DNA from 3 places in the Candidatus Jettenia sp. AMX1 genome. Region 3 is predicted to be linked to each of the others. Evidence: riboswitches for the same ligand, from Rfam matches in the RefSeq annotation. Region 3 holds a riboswitch; each other region holds the start of a gene.

Region 1 (8,192 bases), on a different contig from region 3:
CCATGCAGACAGATAGGAAAACGGGTATCTCTTTGGTGATTTCGCTCCGCTTAATCCGCTACTCACTCCTCAATCATTCGGTAGGGCGGATTAAACGGAGTGAATCCGCCATTGTATCTTTACCTTGCCGGTGTTTATATTTCAAAAAACCTTCAATAACAACATCATCTGAGAATCTTTTTATCGTTATTTCGTTAACTTTTACGGATTCAGCTATAGCATCGATACCTTTTCCAAGTACAGGGGAATTTGCGCCCTGACCTCCAATAATAATCGGAGCGATAAAAACAATAACTTTATCGGCAAGGCAATCCTCGAGTACTGCAGTAATGACTCTGCTGCCACCCTCCACTAAAATATTTGTCATTTTCATCTCACCAAGCTGCCGGAAGAGTTCCTGTAAGTCTACCCGACCGCTCATAGTGTTTGTTTGAATAACCTCACATCCCAACTGTCTGAGTTTCTTAATACGCTCGGGCAATGCGTTCCTGCTCACAGCAACTACTATTTCGCTTTCATGAATTGTCTTTAAAAGACGGGAATGTAAGGGCAACGAGGCGTTACTATCGATGATAATTCTCTTCGGATTCCTTCCTCCCTCAAGGCGGCAGGTCAGGAGAGGATCATCGCGCAATACGGTGTTAATTCCAACTAAAATCCCATCCACCTGCCCACGGACCTTATGTGCATATACCCGTGATTCTTCGCACGTAATCCATTTTGAGTCTCCTGTATGAGTAGCAATCTTTCCATCGAGTGACATTGCCCACTTCACTATCACATAAGGCAATCCTTGCTGCATTAATTTAAAAAAAGAGGCGTTCAATTTCATTGCCTGGAATTCCATAACCCCCAGCTTAATCTCAATCCCTGCCTCCTTTAATTTTCGTATTCCTTTACCTGATGTAATAGGGTTAGGATCGATAATTGCAGCTATCACCTTCCCGATACCTGCCTTAACAATGGCATCAACACATGGCGCCGTCTTACCATAATGCGCGCAGGGTTCCATGGAAACATAGAGTGTTGCCCCCTTGCAGTTTGCTCCTCCCTCATGAATTGCATGCACTTCTGCATGCGCCCCCCCAAAGATCTGGTGATACCCTGTTCCGATAATCTCGTCATTTTTTACAAGTACGGCGCCTACCATGGGATTAGGCTCTACTTTTCCCCTTCCCTTTTCTGCCAATTCCAGCGCAAGCATCATGTATTTTTCATCAGTATTTACTGTAGTCATAACGCAGCAAACTATGGCCGTAACTCCTCTAATCTCCGGAAGTAATCAGGAAATGTCTTGGATACGCACTCCGGATGTTTTATAGATATTCCCTGTGCGCGCAGCCCAATCAACGCAAAACTCATAGCCATACGATGGTCATCGTAGGTTTCTATTTCTGCCGGTTGAGGCAGAGATGGTTCAATCTCAAAACCATCCTCATATTCTACTGCTGAAATCCCCATCCGGCGCAATTCATTCACGACAGCAGAAATACGGTCAGTTTCCTTTATACGCATATTTTTCACATTCCGTACCCGCGTTTTACCGCGGGCGAATACCGCTACAGATGCCAAAGTCTGCACCACATCCGGCATATCCCCCATATCGACGTCCACCCCATGCAGCGTATCTCCCTGCACCTCAATCCAATCAACATGCATCGTAACCTTACAACCCATTTCCTTAAGGACGTCTACAAAGTGAATATCTCCCTGCAGGGAATCACTTCCGATTCCTTCAACTCTAACCTTTCCACCGGTAATTGCCGCAGCAGCAAAAAAGTAAGAAGCGGCTGATGCATCTGCCTCCACCTCATAATGCATAGCGCGATAACGTTGCCCGGATTTGACGAAGAATGTTCTGTAGTTATCGTTGCTAACGTTTACCCCAAACTGACGCATTAATGCAAGAGTCATATCTACATAACGCTTCGAGACCAGGCTGCCTTTCACTTCTATAACGATATCCTTCTGAGCATAAGGAGCTGTCATTAATAAGGCGCTAAAGTATTGGCTGCTTAAATCTCCCTTTACAACAGCCGATCCACCGGATAATCCCTTTCCTCCGACGAGTACCGGCGGACAACCATTATGGTATTTCGAGCTGACATCTGCCCCAAGCTGTCTTAAACCATCAAGTAAATCCTGTATAGGCCTTTCCCTCATGCGCGAAACACCGTCTATCTCATAGACCCCTTTTCCCAGGGTTAGCATAGCAGTTAAAAATCTCATCGCTGTACCTGCATTTCCAATAAACAAATTTGCCTGCTTTACTGGAATAGTTCCGCTCTTACCGTATACCACAAACCTATTAACATTTTGCTCTTCTTTAACGGGTATTCCCAGGGTATTTAAACTAGATGCCATGTATTTAGTATCATCACTAAAAAGGGCATGAGAAATTATAGATTGTCCGTCAGCCAGTGCAGCCGTAACAAGGGCGCGATTTGTATAACTCTTTGAGCCTGGAGCCTTAACTACTGCATTGACTTTTCCTTTTATTGGTTTTATTTCGATCACTTTATAGCTTACCTATGAAAAATTTCCGTACTATGATATTTCGCCAGCACTGCTTTGGGGGGGACATGAAAATCTGTTCATCAATACACCCAAACGGTCCCAAAGTCCCTCATAAGCCTTAACCTATTCCTGATTAGAAATTTAAAACGAATATATTTTAGTTTATTTGAAACAACTATGCAATAGTATCGTGGATATGATTTTAACGAAGAAATGAAGAAAATCTGCTATGTCGGTTTGAATGCTGGCAGAACTATAATAACCTTGGTAAATACACCTTCAACACTATCAATGGCAAGCCTACCCTCATGGTCCCTGATAATACTGTAACTGATGCTTAATCCTAAGCCCGTTCCTTTACTCCGGGGCTTTGTGGTATAAAACGGTTCTACTACTCTATCTCGTATCCTGGCAGGTATACCCGTGCCATGATCATAGAAGGTAATCCTTACCGCCGGACGGTTGTCTATCGTTGTTTCTTCCCCGATAATCTCAAGGATTTTATTCTCATGCACCTCTGGATATTTCTGGTTTAAGGCATATCGCGCATTACTGATAGCATTCAGAAAGACTTGCTGTATCTGCTGAGGGTGCGCAATAATTTGGGGCAATTTTGGAGAAACGTCTAACTTTATCGTAATACCCTCTTTTCGCAATTGCGCCTTTATCAGGACAAACGTATTCGCCACTATCTCGCGGATGCTAACGATGCTCTTCTTCTCCTTTGAATCGCCAAATCTTGCAAAAGAAAGAAGACTGCTGGTTATGTTCGCTATACGGTTAGCCTCTTTGATAATCCGGCCGGCAATATCCCTTTCCTTACTTCCTTCGCTACTTTTATTAAATAGTATCTGGGCACAGTTAATAACACCGGTTATGGGGTTATTGATCTCGTGGGCTACACCCGCAGCCAGTTCACCTAATGATGCCAGATGTCTGGACCGTTCAGCTTCTCTTTGCAAGGTTATCTTTTCCGTGATGTCCAGAAATGCGCCTAAGATGCCAAGAACATTACCCTTTTCATCTTTTATCGGGGTTCTCACCATCCTGACAATCAATTCCTGTCCATCTACGATATATTTCTCTTCTCTGTCATCTGTCTGCCCTGATTCTATAACCCGCTTATCCTCAGTTCTATATTTCTCGGCAAGTTCTTTGGGGAAAAAATCATAATCGGTCTTTCCGGTAATCTCGTCTGGCCTGATATGGAGATCTCTGGCTAAATTCTCGTTACAAGACATGTATACGAAATTTTTATCCTTAGAAAATATTCTCTGAGGAAGACTCTCAAAGAGGAGCCGATATTTACTTTCGCTTGCACGAAGCGTCTTTTTAGCACGTTTACGCCTGATAATGTTACGGACAATACTCCAAAAGCCAACAACAGAGGGAATAAACTGTTTGTATAACCATTCTGCACAAAACCAGTTCTTTGTATGGAAAGCAAAAATAGGGATTGTTACAAAGAATTTCGAGACGTGAGATAATAACATGCCAGCACCCCTTTATAAAATTTGGCCGTAACAAACACAGCGGCCTATGGAGTGCTGTATTCGCCCGGCAACCCTGCTACCATATTCTTAATGAAGATTTAGGCCAGTGGCTTTGCGTCCCATCCTTTCGAATGGTTTGCCTTTATCAGGTTTCAAAAATTAACTTTATAGATACAAACGTTACGTTTAGCATTTTACATACCAATAAACGATATAGCAACTACAAATCGTTAATAGTGCTCAATATTTATCATATTTTTCATCTTAACATACGTATTGTATGAAATAGGTTCAAAAAATTTTACATGACAAAAATGTATCTTGTAGTACACAAATGTTCCTTGATACAGAGTATTCAGAGATATATCCATTGTTTTTTCTTTCTCAATTTTATATTATTTGCATAGAGCATTGCCCGATCTCAGATCTGCTTATCATAAGCAGAGAGAGAAAACTATTGTGCTCACAGACAGCTCATAGTAAAATTATCATGAAAGATTCATTTTTCACATTATCTTTAGTATTATCTATAATAAAAGGCTTTTAAAATGAATTACAAACCCTATGCAATCTCCTGGAACACGACCTATCGATGCAACTTGCGTTGCAGCCATTGTTACCTCGATACCAATGCATTAACCAGGCAATCCGCCAATGAGCTTAGCACTCAGGAAGGGTTTAAGCTTATAGATCAAATGGCAGAGCTTAATCCTAACTTGCTGCTAATCCTTACGGGTGGAGAACCACTATTAAGGAAGGATATTTATGATCTTGCCTCCTATGCCTCTCAGAAAGGGATGATGATAGTGCTGGGCACGAATGGGAATTTAATTGATGATGATGTGGCAAAGAGATTGAAACAAAGTGGTGTAACCGGTATTGGTATTAGCCTTGATTCTATAATGCCTGAAAGACATGACAAATTCAGGGGGATTTCACGTGCATGGGATGATACCCTCAACGGAATTGAGGCATGCCGCAGGCAAGGCATCGAATTCCAAATACAAACAACCGTCACGAAAGAGAATTTTCATGAGATTGCCAATATTATCGAATTCTCATATAATCTTGGTGCCAGGGTATTTAACCTATTCTTTCTGGTCTGTACCGGTAAAGGTCAGGAGTTGACCGATATTACACCGCAGCAGTACGATCAGGCATTGCACCAGCTTTATACTATACAAAAGAACTATCAGGGGAAAATGATGGTGGGAGCAAAATGCGCACCACACTACCGAAGGATTGTGTATGAACATGATACCACCTCTCCACTCATCAGGACGTATGCTGGCGGTTGTCCGGCTGCTACCCACTACTGCAGGATCACACCGGAAGGCGATGTTACACCGTGTCCTTATATGCCTAATGTTTCCGGAAATGTAAGAGAGAAAAGTTTTGTGGAGATTTGGAAAAATACCCCCGATTTTCAAACTTTGCGAAATACTGATCTGAATGGCAGATGCGGTGTCTGTGAGTTTAAGTACATCTGCAAAGGATGCAGGGCAAGGGCGCTTGCAACCTCAGGGAACCAGATGGATGAAGATGGATGGTGCAATTATATCCCGGGGAAATATGGCAATACAGTTATCCAATTAGCACCAGCCGAAACCTTTGGGGTTGAAGAAAACTTCACCATGAGCTGGAGTTCCGAGGCAAAAAATATCCTGAAACAAATCCCCTCTTTCGGACGGGGTATGGTCATTAAAAATGTTGAAGGTTATGCAGCAAAGAGCAACCATCATGAAATAACCTTGGAAGTAATGAGGGCCTCACGGGAAGAGATGATAGCAAAGAAAAGAACTGCATTCCCGACAAAAAGTGAAAGTAAAGCTGGCACTAACACAGAAGATGGAGGCCAGGTACATCAGGATGGTGAAATCCCCTGGGCTGAGGAGGCGCGAAAACGTGTTGCAAATGCGCCGGATTTTGTACGGCCAGGTATTTATAAGCTTATGCAGAAAAAGGCGCGCCAGCATGGTTATAAAGAGATTACTTCTAAATTCCTTTCCGAAATACGGGATGAATCTATGCAGCTCGCATCAAAACGTATTAAGAATATCGGATTTGATGAACTAAGGATGGATGCATGGGATAAGGCCAAAGAAAAGTTAAAAAGTGCACACAAAAAAGAGGTTATTGATACTATTAAGGCATTTCTTGATGAACGTACTATCAGGAATGAGGGCATCATTACTAAATTTCAGGCATATTTGAAGGATTCATGGACAGAGGAAGCAAAGCAACGTCTGGAGAAGGCGCCTATATTTATCAGAGGCAGGGCAAAAAAAGCAATTGAAGGCTTCGCGATCCGGCGAGGTGCTGCAATGATTACCTGCGAAATGATCGATCAATACATGAAAGATATTCCTTCTTTTGTTAAGAATAAACTCAAGTAAAAACAGGGGCTTAAGGGCATGAAAACACATGAGGCCTCTATAGTTTTATGATGTAGGGCAAGAGTTTTATGATGTAGGGCAAGGCTTTAGCCTTGCCTCCTCTCGCTTAAACGTGCACGGGGGATAGGATAGCAACCCTAAAGAGTTACCCTGAATTAAAAATTCCTGTACATCAAATGATGCCACCTTTCAGCAACAATTTTGCTGGTTCAATCGTCCTTGGCTGAACCAAGGCATATTGAATTTCCCAAGTATTCAATAAGGGCGAACACCGAGTACTTCTCTATAAGCTCATAAAAGAACTTGTCATGAATACTATAGTGCTCATAAAACAGCTCTTGCAAAGATACCGAAACTACGAGAATATCTTTCCTGAGGCTTTCAATAAACTCCATATACTTTCCTGTAAATCGATACGAACAAAGATTATTATTTCTTCTATTCTGCTTTCTGTATTTCCTATTTTTATTATGCGGGTATTTATTTATCCCACAGAAAAAAAGGCCTTGCAGGATTCCCTAATACAAAATCTTGAGGGGGTCGGACATAAGCAGTCGGAACTCATTGTACGATGGATCGAGGAAAGGAAGGCTGATGCCAGGATTATAGCAGAAAACCCGAATGTACCTGGTGTAATCTATAAATCCGAGGGGAGTGAAAATTTTTATAGGCTGCTTCATCATTTAAATACCCTTAGAGAGGCTTATGGTTATAAAGAAATCTTCATCTGTGACCGCCACGGAGATTTAAAAATCACTACCTCAACGGGAAAGGTAATCACGAATGTGGCGGGATATGAATTCTTCAAAAATGCCGTAAATGGCATCACCTTTGTATCACCCATTGCACCCTCGGTAATTCCCTTAGAAAATGAATACGGAAGATTAGAATTCGGTTTACCTACCCTCTATATCACTACGCCGGTGATTTATGAAAATAAGATTATCGGTGTCGTATGCTTACGGGTAGATGTAATGGAAATTAGTAGACTTATGAGAAGTGTCCGGTTAGGAGAAACGGGAGAAACATACCTGATTAATAAACATGGATATATGATCTCTGAATCGAAATTTTTACGGGATCTCAAGGATTTTGGAATAGTCCATCAAAGAACAACCCTTGAGCTTAAGGTTATTAATCCGACAACAGGAAAGTTTACCCGAAGTGTTGAGGAATGTCTGAAGGGAGGGCATGGATACGATGGAGAGGGTTATACAGACTACCGGGGTATACAGGTATTAGGCTTTTGGCAATGGATTCCTGAACTCAACTGGGGCATTATTGCAGAGATTGATGTAAAGGAAGGTTACGGTCCGGTCAAGAGATTGCACATGGTTGTTGCTCCCATCATGGTTCTGATAACCATCGTTGTTATCTCCTTTGCCTTCTTTTTTGGAAAGAAAATATCAGATCCTATTCTTTACCTTACCGAGATAACAAAAAGTATTTCTGAAGGTGATTATAGTAAACGGGTGAAAATTATCTCCCATGATGAAATTGGAGAATTATCGAATTCTTTTAATAAAATGGCTTGTTTCCTGGAAGAAAAAACACAGATACTTAAGGAATATACCTCCAACCTGGAGAGAACCGTAGAAGAAAGGACAAAAGACTTAATCCTTACTAACCAGGAACTTGAAAAACAGAGCAGCAATCTGGAGAAGGCATATAAGGAGTTACTTACCCTTGATCAGATGAAGGATAAAATGATACGCGATGTATCTCACGAACTCAAGTCTCCCGTTGCCCAGGTACAGATGGCAATTGATCTCTGGTCTAAAGAAGT
Region 2 (8,192 bases), on a different contig from region 3:
GAAGATAGGGCCTTTGATAAATTTAAAAAATCTTTTCCCGGTAGCATGATCCTGTTCTAATATATCAGTTCCTGTGATATCCGCAGGCATGAGATCAGGGGTAAATTGTATACGATTAAATTTCAGATTTAAAACTTCTGCAAGGGTGCTGACGAGAAGTGTCTTTGCAAGTCCCGGTACCCCCACAAAGAGGCAATGTCCTTTACAAAACAGGGCTATAAGGAGATCTTCAACCACCTTCTCTTGCCCTATAATAACCTTTGCAATTTGTTTTTTTATTTCTAAACTTCCCTTAACTATCTTATCGATAGCCTGAAGGTCTGTTTTCTCAATTTCATTCACAGTCATAATTTATCATAAAAAATAAAAAGAGCGCTGGTGCCGAAGCTGCTCAGATAAGCCCAAAACTGAGCATGTTAAAACCAAGGCTTTTCCCCGACACCGACGCTTTATATGTTTTTAATCTACCAAATATTAACCTGTTTGTGAATGAAAATCTAAAATTTATGGAATCTATCAACGGACAGGCAAGATGGAAATTTCAGGAAAGAAATACTATAGCGGTACACTGACTAAAAATGCAAGTAATTTTTATCATAATGAATGTAAAACACCATCTTGTAAAATTTTTCTTCTGAACAACATTGCCATAGCTCTTGCACTGCGTTCCGGAGAGGGATAAACAGGAAACATGCGTTCTTCAAGTAACTGTTTTACCTTCATAGTAAATACACCGCCTACGGTACAAATAACGCCAGGTTTTCCTGATACTTTCATCGTATCAGCAATGTGATCTACTACCTTTTCTGTCATACCCTGCGGAGCCATAAGGGGTATGATAATAGCGGCATCATATTCATCACTTTCGGCCATGCAAGTATGTATCGCAATGCGATAATCTTCATCAGAGGCGCTTCCTGTTAGATCAACAGGATTATTAACTACGTAGAATTTTGAGAGCCTGCTTCTCAACTTCTCTTTTAACTGACGGGATGGAGGCGGGACTTCCAAACCATTCTCCGAACAGTGATCGGCTACAATAACGCCAAAACCACCGCCGTTTGTAACAATCAAGATCCGATTCCCTTTCGGCGGATTTTGCATGGAAAGCGCTTTGACACCATCAATAAACTCCTCAAGACCGTTTGCTTCAATAATACCTGATTTTAAAAACGCAGCCTTATAGATTTCATACTTTCCTGCGATAGCCCCTGTGTGAGATTTGGCAGCAGCGATGCCTGCCTCCCCCTTCCCAACCTTTAATACTACAATAGGTTTTTTCTTTGAGCATGCCCTGGCCACTTCAATAAACTTTCGCCCATGATCAACTGATTCCATGTAGAGAGCAATAACTTTTGTAGAACTGTCACTGGTTAAGAAAGGCAAAAGGGCAGATTCTCCGACATCAATTCTATTTCCATAATTTATCATTCTGGCTATGCCTAACCCTTCCTGTGTTGCCAGATCTAAGAGTGCGATAGCAAAGGCGCCGCTTTGAGAAAGGATCGATAGTGAGCCTTTTTTCGGCTTACTTACCCTTTCTCCCGGCAAGAAGGAGGTAGTAAAATTTGTATAATTATCGAAAACACCCAGGCAGTTAGGTCCGATGATTCGGATTTTGTTTTCAATCGCAATTTGCCTGATCTTTTCTTCCATCTCAATACCTTCCGGACCCATCTCCCGAAAACCAGCGCTGATGATTATAGAATAATGGATTTGCTTCAGGGCATGCTGCTTCAAAATATCCAATACAAATAAGGCAGGTACAGCGATCACCGTTAATGCTATTTCATCGGGGATATCAAGTATTGAAGGAAAACATCTTAAACCAAAGACATTCCCGTATTTCGGATTAACGGGATATATCCTACCGCCAAACCCCATATCAAGAAGATTTTTTACAATAATACCGGGAAGACTTCCGGGTTTTTCTGTAGCACCAATAATTGCAACCGATGAAGGATTGAAAAAGGTTTCCATGTAATTTTATTTATTCGATGAAATCGCCGTAAGTAAATCTTTTATTTCCTGATCATCCGCTTTTAGCGTAAGGGCATGGCTTAACATTTTCCCCGCAAGTTCAAATTGATGCATACGATAATAGGCAATACCAAGCATTTTATATGCTTCTGCTGATTTGTCGTCTATCTTAACAATTTGCCCGCATTCAGAGATTACTTTTTCCCAATGGTTACTCCCTAAGTAAATATTGGCTAAAAGCAAACGGATACGTATATATCGGTGATGAGGATGCATCTCGTTGAACATTTGAATAATCTGTTCTGCATCAGCATCTTTACCCTGAGTAACCAGCGTACTAGCCAGGTTATGCGTATACATAGGCTCTTTCGGGTTTATTTCCACTGCCTTTTTAAATTCGATGACGGCTTCTTCATACATCTGCTTTTTGTTAAGAATAACCCCGAGTTTATTATGATTGCCTGGCTCTGCCGGATTAAGCTCAATAGCTCTCATTGTGAAAATACTAGCTCTCTCCCAATCACCTTTTTGCAAAAAAATATTGGATAAACGCTCCACATAAGGTAATTCATAAGGCCGAATCAGATATGCCTGATAAAGTTCTTCAATTGCAGAATCAAAATCACCTTTTCCAGCATACAAAGAAGCAAGATTGCTATGAAAAGGGGCTTGAAATGCATCCATCTCGATAGCCTTTTTATAACAGGTAATAGCATCGTCTATAGTATCCCGTTTAAAATTTTCAGCTAACATTTGATATATTACGCCTAGCTGGAAAAAGCTTAAAAAATGTTCTGGAATTAACTGTAAAGAATTATTGGCCTCATCGTACGTACCCTGTATCCATACCTCGTTTTTTGTTTTAAATGCCATTTGTATATATACCCTGCACAGTTCATCGCGATAGAATGTCTCGTATGGATTGAGATGTATAGCATGTTTCATAAGATAGAGTCCTTTTTCTACTTTACCGTGAGCGTTTTCATCCTCAAACCCAAAGACCCTCCTTCCATATTCAAAGTATGCATCTGCCCTGTAGACCCGAATAACGAAGATGAGAATGAAGCCTAATACCGTCAGCACAATTCCACAACATAGCCATCTGGAAAAGTTGGAAATTCGGGAAATTGTGAAAGCAGGAGTTTGAATATATTGATTTTTCCCATTACCTGGACTTTGCAGCTTCGCATCTTTCCGGAATTTTCCAGTTATTACCCATTCCTCTCTCTCTTGCATCTTTATTATTGAGATACAGAGTCCCATCATTATCCAAAAGAGCATAACAATAGGTGTATTTCCAAAACTAAACTCATTTTGAATGAGATAACAAAGTACTCCCGTTAAAAGCCCCAGCATGAGCAATTTGTTTTCACTTGTTAACTTTTTGTAATTTTTACCAATATATATTCCAAAGGCTGCCAGCAGCCATAGGTAAGTACCCAGGCCAAAAATACCACGAGTGACGACCGTATCGAGAATATCATTGTGAATTCTATCCTGTCTCGGAAAAGGAAACCCCCGGTCACTTTCTCGCAGTGAAAATACCTTTGCAAGGTTTTTTTGGTAAATAATACCTATAGTATCTGGTCCAATACCAAAAACAGGGTAATCTTTCATAATCTCAAGAGCAGCCAGGTATTGGAATATGCGGGAAAAAGATGAACCGGCAACGGACAAGTGGGCAGTAATCCACGGCCTTGATTTATTTTGCGTATTATCAAAATCCGGCAATTCCTTCGATTCTCCTTTACTCACGGAAGATTCGGGTGAATCGGCTGCCTTTACATCAGCGGTAAAATGCTTAATAACCGAGGTTTCATGCCTTACGTTAAATGCTACCCCGATAAGGATATATAAAACAATGAGAATTACATTTTTATATCTTTTCGTAAGGCGCCATTTGGAAACAAAAAAGAACAGAGGAATTAATCCTCCAAGAAGCGCCACAAAACATGCGCGGGTATTGGTAAGCCAAAAGGTAGTGTAAATAATCAAGGATAACGCAAAAAAAAACCATACGATATAAGGACTTCTTACCGGAGGTGATTCTTTTCGTTCGAAAGAGTTACCCAAAAATAAGACAACGGCTAATGGTAAAGCCATAACAAGGTAGGTCGAAAAAAATACGGGATTCCCAAAGGTTGAGAATACCCGGCGGGCTTCAAAACTACTCCATTTGAACATATCAAACCCGATATGCTGTGCAATTCCATAGCATGATGAGATGGCAGCGCCGGTGATAATTGAGATTAACAGGAAATAAAACCTTTTTTTTGTCGTTACAAAATTGACCGTAGTATAAAAAAGAAAGATATAACATACCGTGGCAGTTAAACCCTCAAAACGCTTGTAGGTGCCAAAGAGACTCATTATGGGGTTTATAGAGAGAATTGATGAAATAATAAAAACTCCTATATAGGCGAGGATAGGAATATCTATTGAAGTATGTGAACAGGTAAGATGAGAATTCAAAGCAAACATGATCGACCATACAAAGAGAATGGCTATCGTTAACAAATAGAGAGCAGTCACCTTGCTAAGGTCGAAAACACTGTAAAGGCGGATATCGAAGAACAGAGGTACGATAATAACGGCAGCCAATAATAAACTTATTATCACTGTATCACCCTGTACCATTATGTTTTTGAAAATATTTTTTATTTTATTCTCATTCATATTCCTGATTGCCAAATTTAGCAATATTTTAAGTATCAATCTATTAAAAATGAAATACTATTTTCATACTATATCATGAAAAATAAAAAATATAAACTATTCCTTTTTTTAATTAAAAGTAAGATCTCGTATGATTACCATTTATCACAGGAAAATTTTTGTAGTTCAAAAGAATAATAATTTCCTTGATTTTTGGTTTATAAATTGACATATTAAGGTCAAAATAGTAGTGCGGTAAATATTCGACAAAGGTAAACTCCGAGTGATCGGAGGACGCAAAGTAAAGGGTCTTGTAACCGTGGATAGTGTTCGTAAACAGTGTCAGTATAAATAACAGACACTTACACTTATAACTGACACGATAGAAATAAGATAGCCTTACTGCCGAAGATATTTTCCATGAATATCTTTGCAGTAAGGCTTTTTTGTTTTCAGGAATAGTTTTAAAAATTGTAGTTACTCGGTACTCCGTAAAATGTTCCTGAGATTTATGGCCACTTATTCATGAACAGGAGGTGATACAAATGACCTGAAAAACATTGAAATGAATTGCTTAAGTCAAAACTGAGTAAAGTATTTTCCCTATTTTAAAGAAACATGCATGATATTCATGAAGAAAAAGAAATGAAAGGATTTTTTCTCTTGCGTAATACAACCTTAAATAAAGGAAAAGGCAATGAAAAATGTAAAAATATGTATATCGTTTATTTCTCTGTTTTCTCTGGGAACGATGGGAAGCTTATCCATTGCAGCAGACACCGAAGGTGTTAGTTATATATATCAGGGAAAAAATTTTATTGTAACAAATAACAATAGCACAATCCTTCGGGTAGAACCAACGCCTCCCCCCTCTGCATCAGCATCACCCTGCACCAGCGACTCTCCCTGTCTCTATGATGACCTTCCTGCAGGACTAGCTCCTTATGCTCTTACCGGTGGAAGTTGGCCCATCGCTGGCTTTACCTACAGCTTTGGAAATACCAGTCCTGATATCTCCTGGGCATCGGAGCGGGGAGTTATAGGACAGGCATTCGGACTCTGGTCAAATGTAGCAGAGGTTAAACCAACAGAAGTTGCAGACGGTGGGGCTAACTCATGTGCTGGTGACATCCGTATCTGGTGGGGAGCAGGAGACCATGGTGACGGATATCCTTTTGACGGACCCGGCGGTGTGCTGGCACATGCGTGGTATCCACCACCCGTCAATGGGGGATGTATTGCTGGCGATGTCCACTTTGATGAAGATGAAACATGGGTAACTCCAACCTATGGTGGGGCAGGGATTGATTTGCTTACCGTCGCGGCACATGAAATCGGACATTCCCTCGGATTGGCACATTCCTCTGATCCCAATGCCCTTATGTATCCTTTTTACACGGGAAGAAAACCTTATCTTTCGTATGATGATATTGCAGGTATTTATGCGATTTATGGATCCAGGCCAGAAGATGTGATTATTCAGATTGAATCTGTTTCAATTCCAGCTCCTGGCTCCGGAAGTTTCAGACTTCGTGAAAAAGATGTAAAGGTACAGCTCAGACAAAAAGGAACTGCAAACTATACGACTCGCCATTTACCTACCGCAGATACAGATACGGGTGGGTCAAAAGCCGATGTAGATGGTGTACTTTCACGCGATCCTTTTGTTTCCCAATTTGACGGTTATTGGTGGCATATAGGAGATCTTTATCGGGCACAACACAGACTCTCCAGTTCATATAAAGATATTGATCAGGTCAAGGTCACTTTGACTATTTCAGATAATATTCTTCTGGGCCCGGAGACCCTTCGCGTTTCTCTCAATGGAATTGTAGTTGGGGATATTGTGGTTAATCCGGGAGACGCCTCTAAGGTTGCTACATTTAATGTGAGATTTGTAAATCCAAAGAACAGCAGCAGGGATATAGGAACAAATTTTTATAATGAAGGAAAGCATTAAATGTGGCTAGCAAAGTATAAAAAGGAAAAAAGGAAGAGGGGGATTTTCCTCCTCTTCCTTATTCTATATTTATGGAGTTTTTCCTCCACACCAGCATATAGTATTATGTTGAGGATGGATAACTCAGAACTTATTGCCCGTTCTGATCTCGTTATATACGGAGAGGTTAAAGAGATTCATTCAAAGGGAGACAACCGGGAGGCTATTATTTTCGTTGAATGTATACTTAAGGGAAAACCCACTGCCGGTGCGGAGATAAAAGTTATTTTCTCGCCGGGAATGGAAGATAGTCCTGTCTTTGAAACCAACGAACGCGTCCTCCTCTTTTTGACAAAAAGCGACTCAGAACTATTTATGACGGTAGGAGGTATTCAGGGAAAATTTTCTTTTGGTAAATCTCAATAAAAACAGGAATACAACCTTTCTCATTTCCACAAAACGTATCTTCGCCAAAAAGCGGGAAACGAGAATCTCTGGCGATGTAAGGATATGCAATGGGACATAGATTAACACAGATAAGTACCAAGAAACTGCAGCAAGCAAAGAAGAGAAATCATAGTGATCAATATTTACCAGGAAAACACTCACGGAGTCGATGTAGGGCAAGGCTTTACAGGTTGTCCGAGAATGTAATTAAGAATTTTAAGGATACCATTTATTATTCATATCATATTTACAAGCACAATATATCGTATGCTAATTTTAAAAATCTTAATTCTCGGACAACCTGTAAAGCCTTGCCATACATCACCTCCTGTTTTTTATGAGAAGAGACCGTAAATGAGAGAACAACAACCAACGGTGTTTCTTTATTATAATAGGTCTAACATTATTTTGAATAATTACCCTCTTCTTTACCTCTCTCAACGCTTTTCCGAATTAAACTTCTTAAAAGAAAACTGCGGTTGGTACCGCCCAGGAGATTTTTTAAGTTATCGTACACGGCAGGGTCTCCTATCAGAGCACCAAGAGTACCTTCTCCTTTCTCAACCCCTGCCATAATTTCTTTAAGAGATTCAGAAGTTGAGATTAAATCTTCCATGACCTGTTTTCCTTTGGGGTCGTAGATAAGAGAATGAAGCAATCCTTCACCTTTTTGAAGGGCCTTCGCACTCTCATTAAGAGATTCAGAAGTTGCAGCAAAATTCTCCAAGAGTTGTTTTCCCTTAGGATCATACATAAGTGAATAAAGCAGGCCGTTTCCCGTCTGAAAAGCCCTCAAACTCTCATTCAGCGATACTAAAGTACTATTTAATAATTCTACAAAATTACCTTCTTCCAGTTTTTTGGAGATATTTGAAAAGGATTCAATGACACTCGTACTATTTTCAATAACTGCGGTATAGTCTACCGGTTCTGTACTTTTTATAAAATCTCCATCTTTTACCACAGGTTCGTGACAGGGACCAGACGATATCTCTACATAAGAATCCCCCGTTACATAACTCAGCCATTTAATAGTGGCAGTAGAGTCTGTAGTTATATTCTTTTTGACTGAAGTATCGATCCGGAGCGATACCACAATTCCTGTACAAGGCAGTTCATCGGGCAGGAAAATATCATTCACATAACCTATTCCTACACCCATAAACCTTAC
Region 3 (8,192 bases):
ATTCACCGTATCGAGGGCTTGGAAAGAGGTGTGTATTACCTTGATAGAGTACAAAAGCGGCTACTATTAGTGTCCAGAGGTGATGTGCAACACAGTGCAAAGGAACTAAGTTTAGATCAAGACATTGCCGGTGACTCGGCTTTTGCCATCAGCTTTATGAGTAACTTTGAGTATGCGTTACTAGCTTATGGTGACCGAGGATATCGCTATATCCATTATGAAGCAGGATTTCTGGGACAGGTTTTATATTTAGGTGCTACAGCAATGGGATATGATGCTACTGGTATCGGTGCATTTCTTGATGATGATGTACATACCTTTCTGAAGACACCAGCAGAACAACAGGTAATATACCATTTCACTGTTGGGAAAAGGGTCGATGACCCTCGTATCTCAACACTTCCTGCCTATAGTCATCTCCATGATTTCGAGGAAGATATACCATAATACTTAATACTATCGATTAATGCTTTTCTACAGGATAGCCTTCCTCCTGCCACTTGTTAATGCCTCCTTCCATGTTGTACAATTCTTTTAATCCTTTATCTTTTAATAGCTTACATGCCTTTGCACTACGTACTCCGGCGGCACAATGAACAATTACTTGCTTATCTTTTGGTATTCTTTCGATATTTTGCTCAAGTTCCTGAATAGGAATAAGATTAGCGCTTTTTAAGTGTACCTTATCATATTCTTCCTCAGTTCGCACATCTAATATAAATATATCCTTTTCATGATCTATCAATTCCTTTGCCTGTTTAGGTGTTATATTTTTTACTTCTGTTTTTGTATCCTCTTTGTCTGCATGGAGCTTTTTAAAGATAAGGATGCCCATGATAGTATTTAAGAATAAGATCATACCTACAAGCAAGCCTGTTACTCGTATATATCGTTTTATAGCCATATGGTTTCCTCCTCTGAAATTTCTCCCGACAGTTTATACCCACAGGTGAGTTTGAGGGATTACTATCGAATTGTAAATAAAACTTATACATGATAGATACATTCTCCTGCCGGTCTTATTTAACCATGAGTCTGGCAGAATTCTTCATAATCAATAAGCTCTTTGATGGTAGCTTTATCGCTGCATACCGGACAGTTAGGATTCCTGTGTATCTTGACCTTTTTAAATTCCATATTTAATGAATCATACATAAGCAATTTTCCCTTTAAAATCTGCCCTTTGCCAAGAATTAATTTCACAACTTCTGTAGCCTGAATAGAACCTATTACTCCTGGCAGCACGCCTAATACCCCAGCCTCCTGACAGGAGGGTACCAATCCGGGGGGAGGGGGCATTTCATATAAACAGCGATAGCAAGGCCCATCAAAAGGTATGATTGTTGTAACCTGCCCCTCAAACCGGAAGATAGAACCGTGGGAAAGCGGTTTTTTAAGAAAAACGCAGGCATCATTCACAAGATATCTTGTAGGGAAGTTATCGGCGCCATCGAGAATTACATCGTAATCTTTGATAATATCAAGGATATTTTCTGAATTCAAACGATCTGTATAAGGGATTACCTCTATGTCGGGATTTAGCGCCTCAAGGGTTTCTTTGGCAGAGATAGCTTTTGAACGGCCGACATCTTTGGTAGCATGTAAAATTTGCCGCTGCAAATTTGAATGGTCTACACAGTCACTATCTGCGATACCGATCTTTCCGACTCCTGCAGCAGCAAGATAAAATGCAGCCGGAGAGCCAAGACCCCCCGCGCCTACGAGAAATACCTTCGCCTTTAAAAGTTTCAACTGGCCCTTTCCTCCAACTTCAGGGAGGATAATGTGACGTGAGTAACGCTTTATCTGTTCTTCTGTAAATGGCGATGACATTGTATTCTTCCTATGCATTATGGATAGTTATATACGAAATTTGTTCCTCGTTGCAATGTAATTTTTCCCATAAAAAAGGTCATGCACAGGGGCATGACCTTAACTTCTGCAAGAATCTTCATTTTGTTCAAGATACTATTAGGGTTATTATCTCATTATTCTGAGAGAATAATGACCGAATACTCATTGGTCATACTACAATTACGAGAAATTTAATATCTGATTATAGCAGACAATATTTTACGATTCAATAAATTTTAGTCATTGTCTTATCATTTGTCAGGACAGGAACTTTTCTCTTTTTCGTTGTAAAGGTTTAACATCAGAATTAAAAATTTTAATTGACATAAAATATTGTACATGTTATAAAGCAGCTGCTTAAAGTAGAGAAAACATTGTGACAAAGGCAAACCCTGAGTGATCAGGGGACGCAAAGTAAAGGATCTTGTAACAGTGGACAGTGTTCGTGAACAGTGTCAGTATACGTAACAGACACTCTCGTTCATAACTGGCACGATAGAAATAAGATGGCCTTGCTACCGAAAATGTCTTACAAATTTAACATGAGGAAATATAGCCTTACTTCAGAAAATGTTTTCAGAAGTAAGGTTTTTTATTTTCCTGATAGTTGCAAAAAGATCGCATCCATCTTTATCATCCGTGGAACGAAGAGTATCGCTTTTTCACGGGCGGGAGATTCTTCACTCCGCTCCGAATGACTACCAAACTTCACCTTGCTAACGATTACAAATATTTAAAAGTCCTGAAACCAGAGAAAAGCTTTACATAGAATTTGATGCATATAGAGAGTCATAAAATACCTTTTACGATATTCCTCCTGTTACTTTACATTAGCTTATTTTTTTACCCGTATTCAGCACAAGCTCAGCAAGGGGTTATACCATTGAAAGTTGCATGGAAAGAGCAGCGTCTTAGTGTAATCGCAGAGAAGGCTCCGCTCTCAGACATACTTTACCAGATCTCTTGCCAGACACGAATAGAGATTCATGGTTCAGAGCGTCTTCAAGAGCCAGTGAGTATCTGCTTTTCCGGACTTACCCTCCATGAGAGCTTAAAAAAACTTCTGGCCCATGTAAATTACGCTATTTTTATGAAAGCGGCTTCTCATGGTGAAATATTACCCCGCCTGCTGATCATAGGACGCCGGCCTGTTTCATCCTTAGAGTCTGTCGTTTTTCAGGAGGATGAGAAAACGGAAGGTGAGTTTTTCTATAATAATCTTCAAGGTCTCGACCTCAACATGCGTCTTGTAAAGATTCAAGAACTCTTAGAAATAAATCATCCGTATATAGAGGATATTCTTTACTCAGCAACGAGAGATTCAGACCCCTTAATCAGAGAGATTGCATATAAACAACTTCATGAAAGGGGCTATAGAAGCGTTGCCGGTTTACTTCTCAACGATAGCCGAAGTACAAACACTGATATTCGCAAAACAGCTATTTCGTTACTGGGAGAGCTGTTTGGTTCAGGTGAATTATTTGGCTCAGATGCAATGGAGATATTAAAAGATGCAACGGAAGATGATAATACTGATATACGGCATATGGCATTCAGCCAGCTATCTCATTTGTCTGCTCAGGATGGATTACCTATTTTAAGGGCGAGATTAACCCATCCTGATCCTGAAATAAGGATAATGGCAATAGAGGCAATGACATCCAAAGGCGAAGAATTTGCCCTTGAAGCAGCAAGAGTAGTTCTCCATGATAGTGATGAATTAGTGCGTAGCAAGGCAGAAGGGCTTATGTATGAGTTAGAGGCAAGAAAGGAGGTAAGAGAAGAATAACATACGTATAAGCGAATAGAGTTCTGTGGTTGTAATGATGTTTATCATGAAAACAATAGAGAAAAGGAGGGGTTGTATGAGAGGAAAGGTTTTTTTGTCCGTTATGTTTGTCCTATCTATGGTATTGTCCAATTCGATAGGTGCAATGGCAGATGAAACACAGAATAAAAAACTCGGATACGGTTTTGAGCCTGGGCTGGTTGCCGGGAAAGATTATGTTGCAGGTCAGTTGATCGTTGGGATCAAAGAAGGCATGAGTACGCTTGCTATTTTCAAGGTAGCTAATGCATCAGGGGGCAAACTGGTAAAGAAAATGGGGAATACTGCTGTTCTGCTGCAGTTTTCATCCGAAGAAGCAGTAAAGGATGCTGCTCATTCTCTTATTAAACTTCCCAATGTATCGTTTGTTGAAAGAAACGGTTTTATGAGTATTCCGCCCAAGCCGCTTCTTCCTGATATAAGAGGGCAGAAGAATAAAGGGTTACAGAATAAAAATTCTACCCCTGGCGATATGAATGCTCAATCCGTATCTGCCGATGCGGGAACCGGATACCAGTGGCATCTTACCGTAATAAGAAAGACAGCTGCGCTTGGGGCGCTCTCTGCTACACCGCCAACAGTTGCAGTAATTGATACCGGTGTGGATTACACCCATCCTGATCTTTCCGGTAAGGTCTATTTAGGGAAAAACTGTGTTGCAAATAATTTCGACCCTTACGATGATAATGGGCATGGTACTCATGTTGCGGGGATTATTGCAGCAAAGGCAGGTAACGGTCAGTATGGAGAAGGAGTAAGTCCGAATTCTAAAATATTAGCCGTGAAGGTTCTTTCAGCCAGCGGATCTGGTACCTTTTTCGATGTTGCAGAAGGTATGAAATACGCAAGAACAGCGGTTACAACACCTCCTACAAAAGTGATAAATATGAGCCTTGGAGGTCCTGCCAGCGCGCTCGTTGCTGCTGAGGTGCTTGCTATCAAAAATGCAGGAAAGGTGCTTGTAGCGGCTGCCGGTAATTCTAACACTACCACCCCTTCATATCCTGGAGGTGATGTGAATACTGCCCTTCGGGTTATGGCTACGGAAGAGAACGATGCCAGGGCATGGTTTTCAAACTTCAGCCCATCTGCGACCCCAGGCCAATATAATATTGCGGCGCCTGGATGGGAAATATTATCGACGACTCCTGCGGCAGGATATGCGCCTATGTCAGGTACTTCTATGGCATCACCGGTAGTGGCCGGGGCAGCCGCCCTTGTGTGGGGACAGTTGCCAGCCCTTACGCGGGATGGCTTAGTTGCGCGGCTTGTAACAAACGGAAAATTGATAGGCAAGGGTTTTCCCGTTAGAACCCGAAGGGTCGATGTGCGTCAGGCGTTACTCGGTACTACTGAGAGAGCTATCGTGGGAAGGATACTTGACCCGGTTACCGGCAAGGCGCCTAGTTCGCCTCTTGCTCCCGCAAATGCCAGATTATTCTCAGGAGTTACACCGCTGGCGCTTGATTTAACGAACAGTGGTGGTTCCTATGAGATGACAGGGCTTGGAACAGGCACGAGCAGAATACTGAGAGGAGATAAGGCCGGATATGTAAATGCAGCGGTAAGGAACAATATTACTATTGCTTCGGTAGCAGGACCATACACAGATGCCCTCCCCAAATCAAGGACAACCGGGAATGCTACCATTACCATTGACTGGTCGACCGTGCAGCCTATAGTGGATACTACGGGTTGTATCGATGGCTGCAACGGTTGGGAATTTGATCTTTGGGTGAGATTGCCAAATGGATCGTATGTCTATTGGGGTAACCCGGGCGATTTCATGACTTCACCGTTTGTTGGATGGCCTCGTGATTCTTTTGAGGATTTGGAGCCTCTGGAAACGATTGTCATTGGGAACTCGGCATCGAACGGAGTTTATAAGGTATTTGTCGATAAGTATCCTTATTCGACATACTTTAGTCCATCATGGACTGGCTCGCAAATGTCTGCCCAGATCTATAACGGTGCAACCTCCATTGGAACGTTGTACAGTCCGCCCGTAAGCTGCGGAACGAATAGATACTGGCATATTGGTAATCTAACGAAAAATGGAACTTCCTATACCTGGACAGTTGTTAACACCTGCACAAATACCATACCGTAAAGTTTATTAAGTTTTATTGATTCAAAAGGGAATGGATTACGGCACAAAAGATAGCCGTAATCCTTTTCCCTGCTTATTGCATGTCTCATAATTTATGTTATCTAAATTCTTCAATGGGACACAGATAAGTACAGATAAAAATAATGATGGAGATATTTTACCTCATCCAATAGGTAATTAATCATGCTTCTCTCCTGCTAAAAAATCCGTGTTTATCCGTGTTCATCTGTGTCCAACCGCAATTTTTAAGTGCCAATCAATGAGATTGTTTCTGCTTTTTCATCGTTTTCCGTGTTTTCTTTGTTTTTTTTGATTTTTTTCGCAGTTTCACGAGTTGCCGGAATGAGGGAAAGATTTCGAATTCGGTATTTATTCCTTCCAATGGTCTTACACCAACGACACTAAAGAAAAGTTCGGTACTGGATACCTTTTTTGTAGATGCACGAACTTCAGTAAAATGCCTTGAGAGAAAAAAATCCGCAAGGAAACGAAGAATCGCAGAAATCAAAAATATTGTTAATAACCGGGAACCCCAAAGAGGTGAAACCCGTTCAGCCAGGAAACCACCCAGTGAAGCCCCGGCAAAAATGGCGCCTCCATTAATTAAATTGAAGTATCCCAGACACCTCAACCGCTTTTGAGCGCTTACTGCATCATAGATAAAATTTGTTGTGCATAAATTAAAGCCACTCCATACAAAACCAGCAAGTGCATTAACAACACCTAAATAAAATGGATTTGCAGAAAAAAGCCATAAGACAGGAACTACAGGAATGATAAAACTGGTAATTTTTAAAATTCTCGCATTACCTACAAGATCTGCATGCCTTCCCCAAATAGGAAATGCAATAAGACCGGCTATTACACTACCAAGATGTATCATCATGTAGGTGAGGTAATTAAAATGAAGTTCCCGGAGCAGGTAAATATTAAAATAGGGGGTTGCAAGTTGTACAGAAAAACTAATACTCGCAACGTAAAAGATGAATTTTACAAAATTACTTTCTTTGAAACGGAAAAGAAATTTTGTAAAAGTGAAATCGCTCTCTGTTGATTTATGAAGCGGCAAATCAATCATTTTGGACATATAGTAAAGGGATACAAAACGAAAAAGCGTTGCCCCCAGGAAAACAAGAAAAAATCCTGTTGAGATAGATATTTTCTTCATGAGGGCAAGCACAGCGCCCCACAGGCATAGGCCTAAAACTCCCGCAACTCCAATTGCGCGCGACCTGTCTCCAAAATAAAGTCCACGCTGATTTGGTGGAAGATAATCGCTTACAAGGCTTCCCCATGCGGGTCCAATGATCGTGCCCAATACCCCAAAAATAGAAATTAAAGAGATAAGAATTACCGGTCTTCCTGCGAGATGAAACAAAGAGAGTGTCGAGATGAGCATTAAAATGATACATTGAATTCCTATTCCGGAAAGTAATAATCGTAACCGGCTATTGCCTGCCAGATGAACAGCCTTTACTGCAAATAGGAGGGCAATGGAGGAAAACAGGGGAGGAGTTGCAGCAAGAAAACCTACCTGCTGGGTAGTAGCCCCTAAAAAAAGGGCATACGGAACGAGATAATAATCTAAAATCCCCATCGTGATGGATGTAGTAATTCCTTCTATCCAGCAATAGTGAAGACTTTCGCTAATTTTTACGGCTAACGATGGGTCTGACCCTTCTTTACTTTTTATTTTCATGAAAACTACCTTTGTTCTTTAGCCTGTTTTCTTTTTGTGAATATCTTTTGAATGGATCAATACGGATGTATGTCAAAGGAAAAGTTTTCGGTCTCCCAGGGAAAAAACTTCTTCTTCCAATCTCACAGAACGGGTATGTAAGACTTTTTTATAAAGAGTTGCAATATCAGCAACGACCCTTTCCCAGGTAAAAAAATCATTCGCACGTTTGATTGCCTGTTTTTGGAATATATTTCTTACTGCAGGACGTTTGTATAAATAGGCCATGCGCTCAGAAAGTTCTTTCGGACAATGAGTAGAAACTAAAAAGCCTGTTTCTCCATCTACCACCGTATATTTAATTCCCCCAACATTGGAACCGATAACCGTAGTACCACATGCCATTGCTTCAATCGGTGTAATTCCAAATGGCTCATACCAGGGTGTTGTCACAAACATATCTGCAGCGCTGTAATAATATTTAAGTTCACTCCGGCTCAACTGGCCGGTAAAATAAATTTTATCTGAAATCCCTTCTTCAGATGCGATACGTTGGAGGCGGGAGATTTCCGGAGACAGAATAAATAATTCAGGGATTGAAGTTTCACCTCCGCCGATAATAAGCCGGGCATTAATATGATAATTTTTTATACATAGCGCAAAACCATAAATAACGTTGTCAACTCCTTTCCGGGGGACCATACGGCCGAGATGAAGGATCA

What was found. Region 3 has a riboswitch for cyclic di-GMP ahead of FBQ94_RS07445 (HEAT repeat domain-containing protein). Riboswitches for the same ligand answer to the same signal wherever they lie in the genome.
Region 1: it holds a riboswitch for cyclic di-GMP, as region 3 does, so the genes downstream of both, FBQ94_RS16960 (two-component system sensor histidine kinase NtrB) here and FBQ94_RS07445 (HEAT repeat domain-containing protein) in region 3, are expected to answer to the same signal.
Region 2: it holds a riboswitch for cyclic di-GMP, as region 3 does, so the genes downstream of both, FBQ94_RS00865 (M10 family metallopeptidase domain-containing protein) here and FBQ94_RS07445 (HEAT repeat domain-containing protein) in region 3, are expected to answer to the same signal.

The regions. Positions count from the first base shown of each region.
Region 1 is NZ_SZPP01000079.1:712-8,903, forward strand. It holds gene ribD (bifunctional diaminohydroxyphosphoribosylaminopyrimidine deaminase/5-amino-6-(5-phosphoribosylamino)uracil reductase RibD) at 74-1,237, opposite strand; gene aroA (3-phosphoshikimate 1-carboxyvinyltransferase) at 1,249-2,517, opposite strand; gene FBQ94_RS16960 (two-component system sensor histidine kinase NtrB) at 2,745-4,010, opposite strand; cyclic di-GMP riboswitch class I at 4,074-4,161, opposite strand; gene FBQ94_RS16965 (radical SAM/SPASM domain-containing protein) at 4,559-6,406, shown strand; gene FBQ94_RS16970 (sensor histidine kinase) at 6,715-8,192, shown strand, end outside.
Region 2 is NZ_SZPP01000002.1:83,876-92,067, reverse strand. It holds gene FBQ94_RS00880 (AAA family ATPase) at 1-348, opposite strand, end outside; gene FBQ94_RS00875 (acetate--CoA ligase family protein) at 595-1,980, opposite strand; gene FBQ94_RS00870 (O-antigen ligase family protein) at 1,987-4,599, opposite strand; cyclic di-GMP riboswitch class I at 4,897-5,045, shown strand; gene FBQ94_RS00865 (M10 family metallopeptidase domain-containing protein) at 5,333-6,595, shown strand; gene FBQ94_RS00860 (hypothetical protein) at 6,701-7,000, shown strand; gene FBQ94_RS00855 (MlaD family protein) at 7,425-8,192, opposite strand, start outside.
Region 3 is NZ_SZPP01000019.1:13,534-21,725, forward strand. It holds gene FBQ94_RS07430 (SagB/ThcOx family dehydrogenase) at 1-447, shown strand, start outside; gene FBQ94_RS07435 (rhodanese-like domain-containing protein) at 464-904, opposite strand; gene moeB (molybdopterin-synthase adenylyltransferase MoeB) at 1,024-1,833, opposite strand; cyclic di-GMP riboswitch class I at 2,229-2,377, shown strand; gene FBQ94_RS07445 (HEAT repeat domain-containing protein) at 2,738-3,643, shown strand; gene FBQ94_RS07450 (S8 family serine peptidase) at 3,720-5,792, shown strand; gene FBQ94_RS07455 (MFS transporter) at 6,049-7,491, opposite strand; gene FBQ94_RS07460 (glycosyltransferase) at 7,564-8,192, opposite strand, start outside.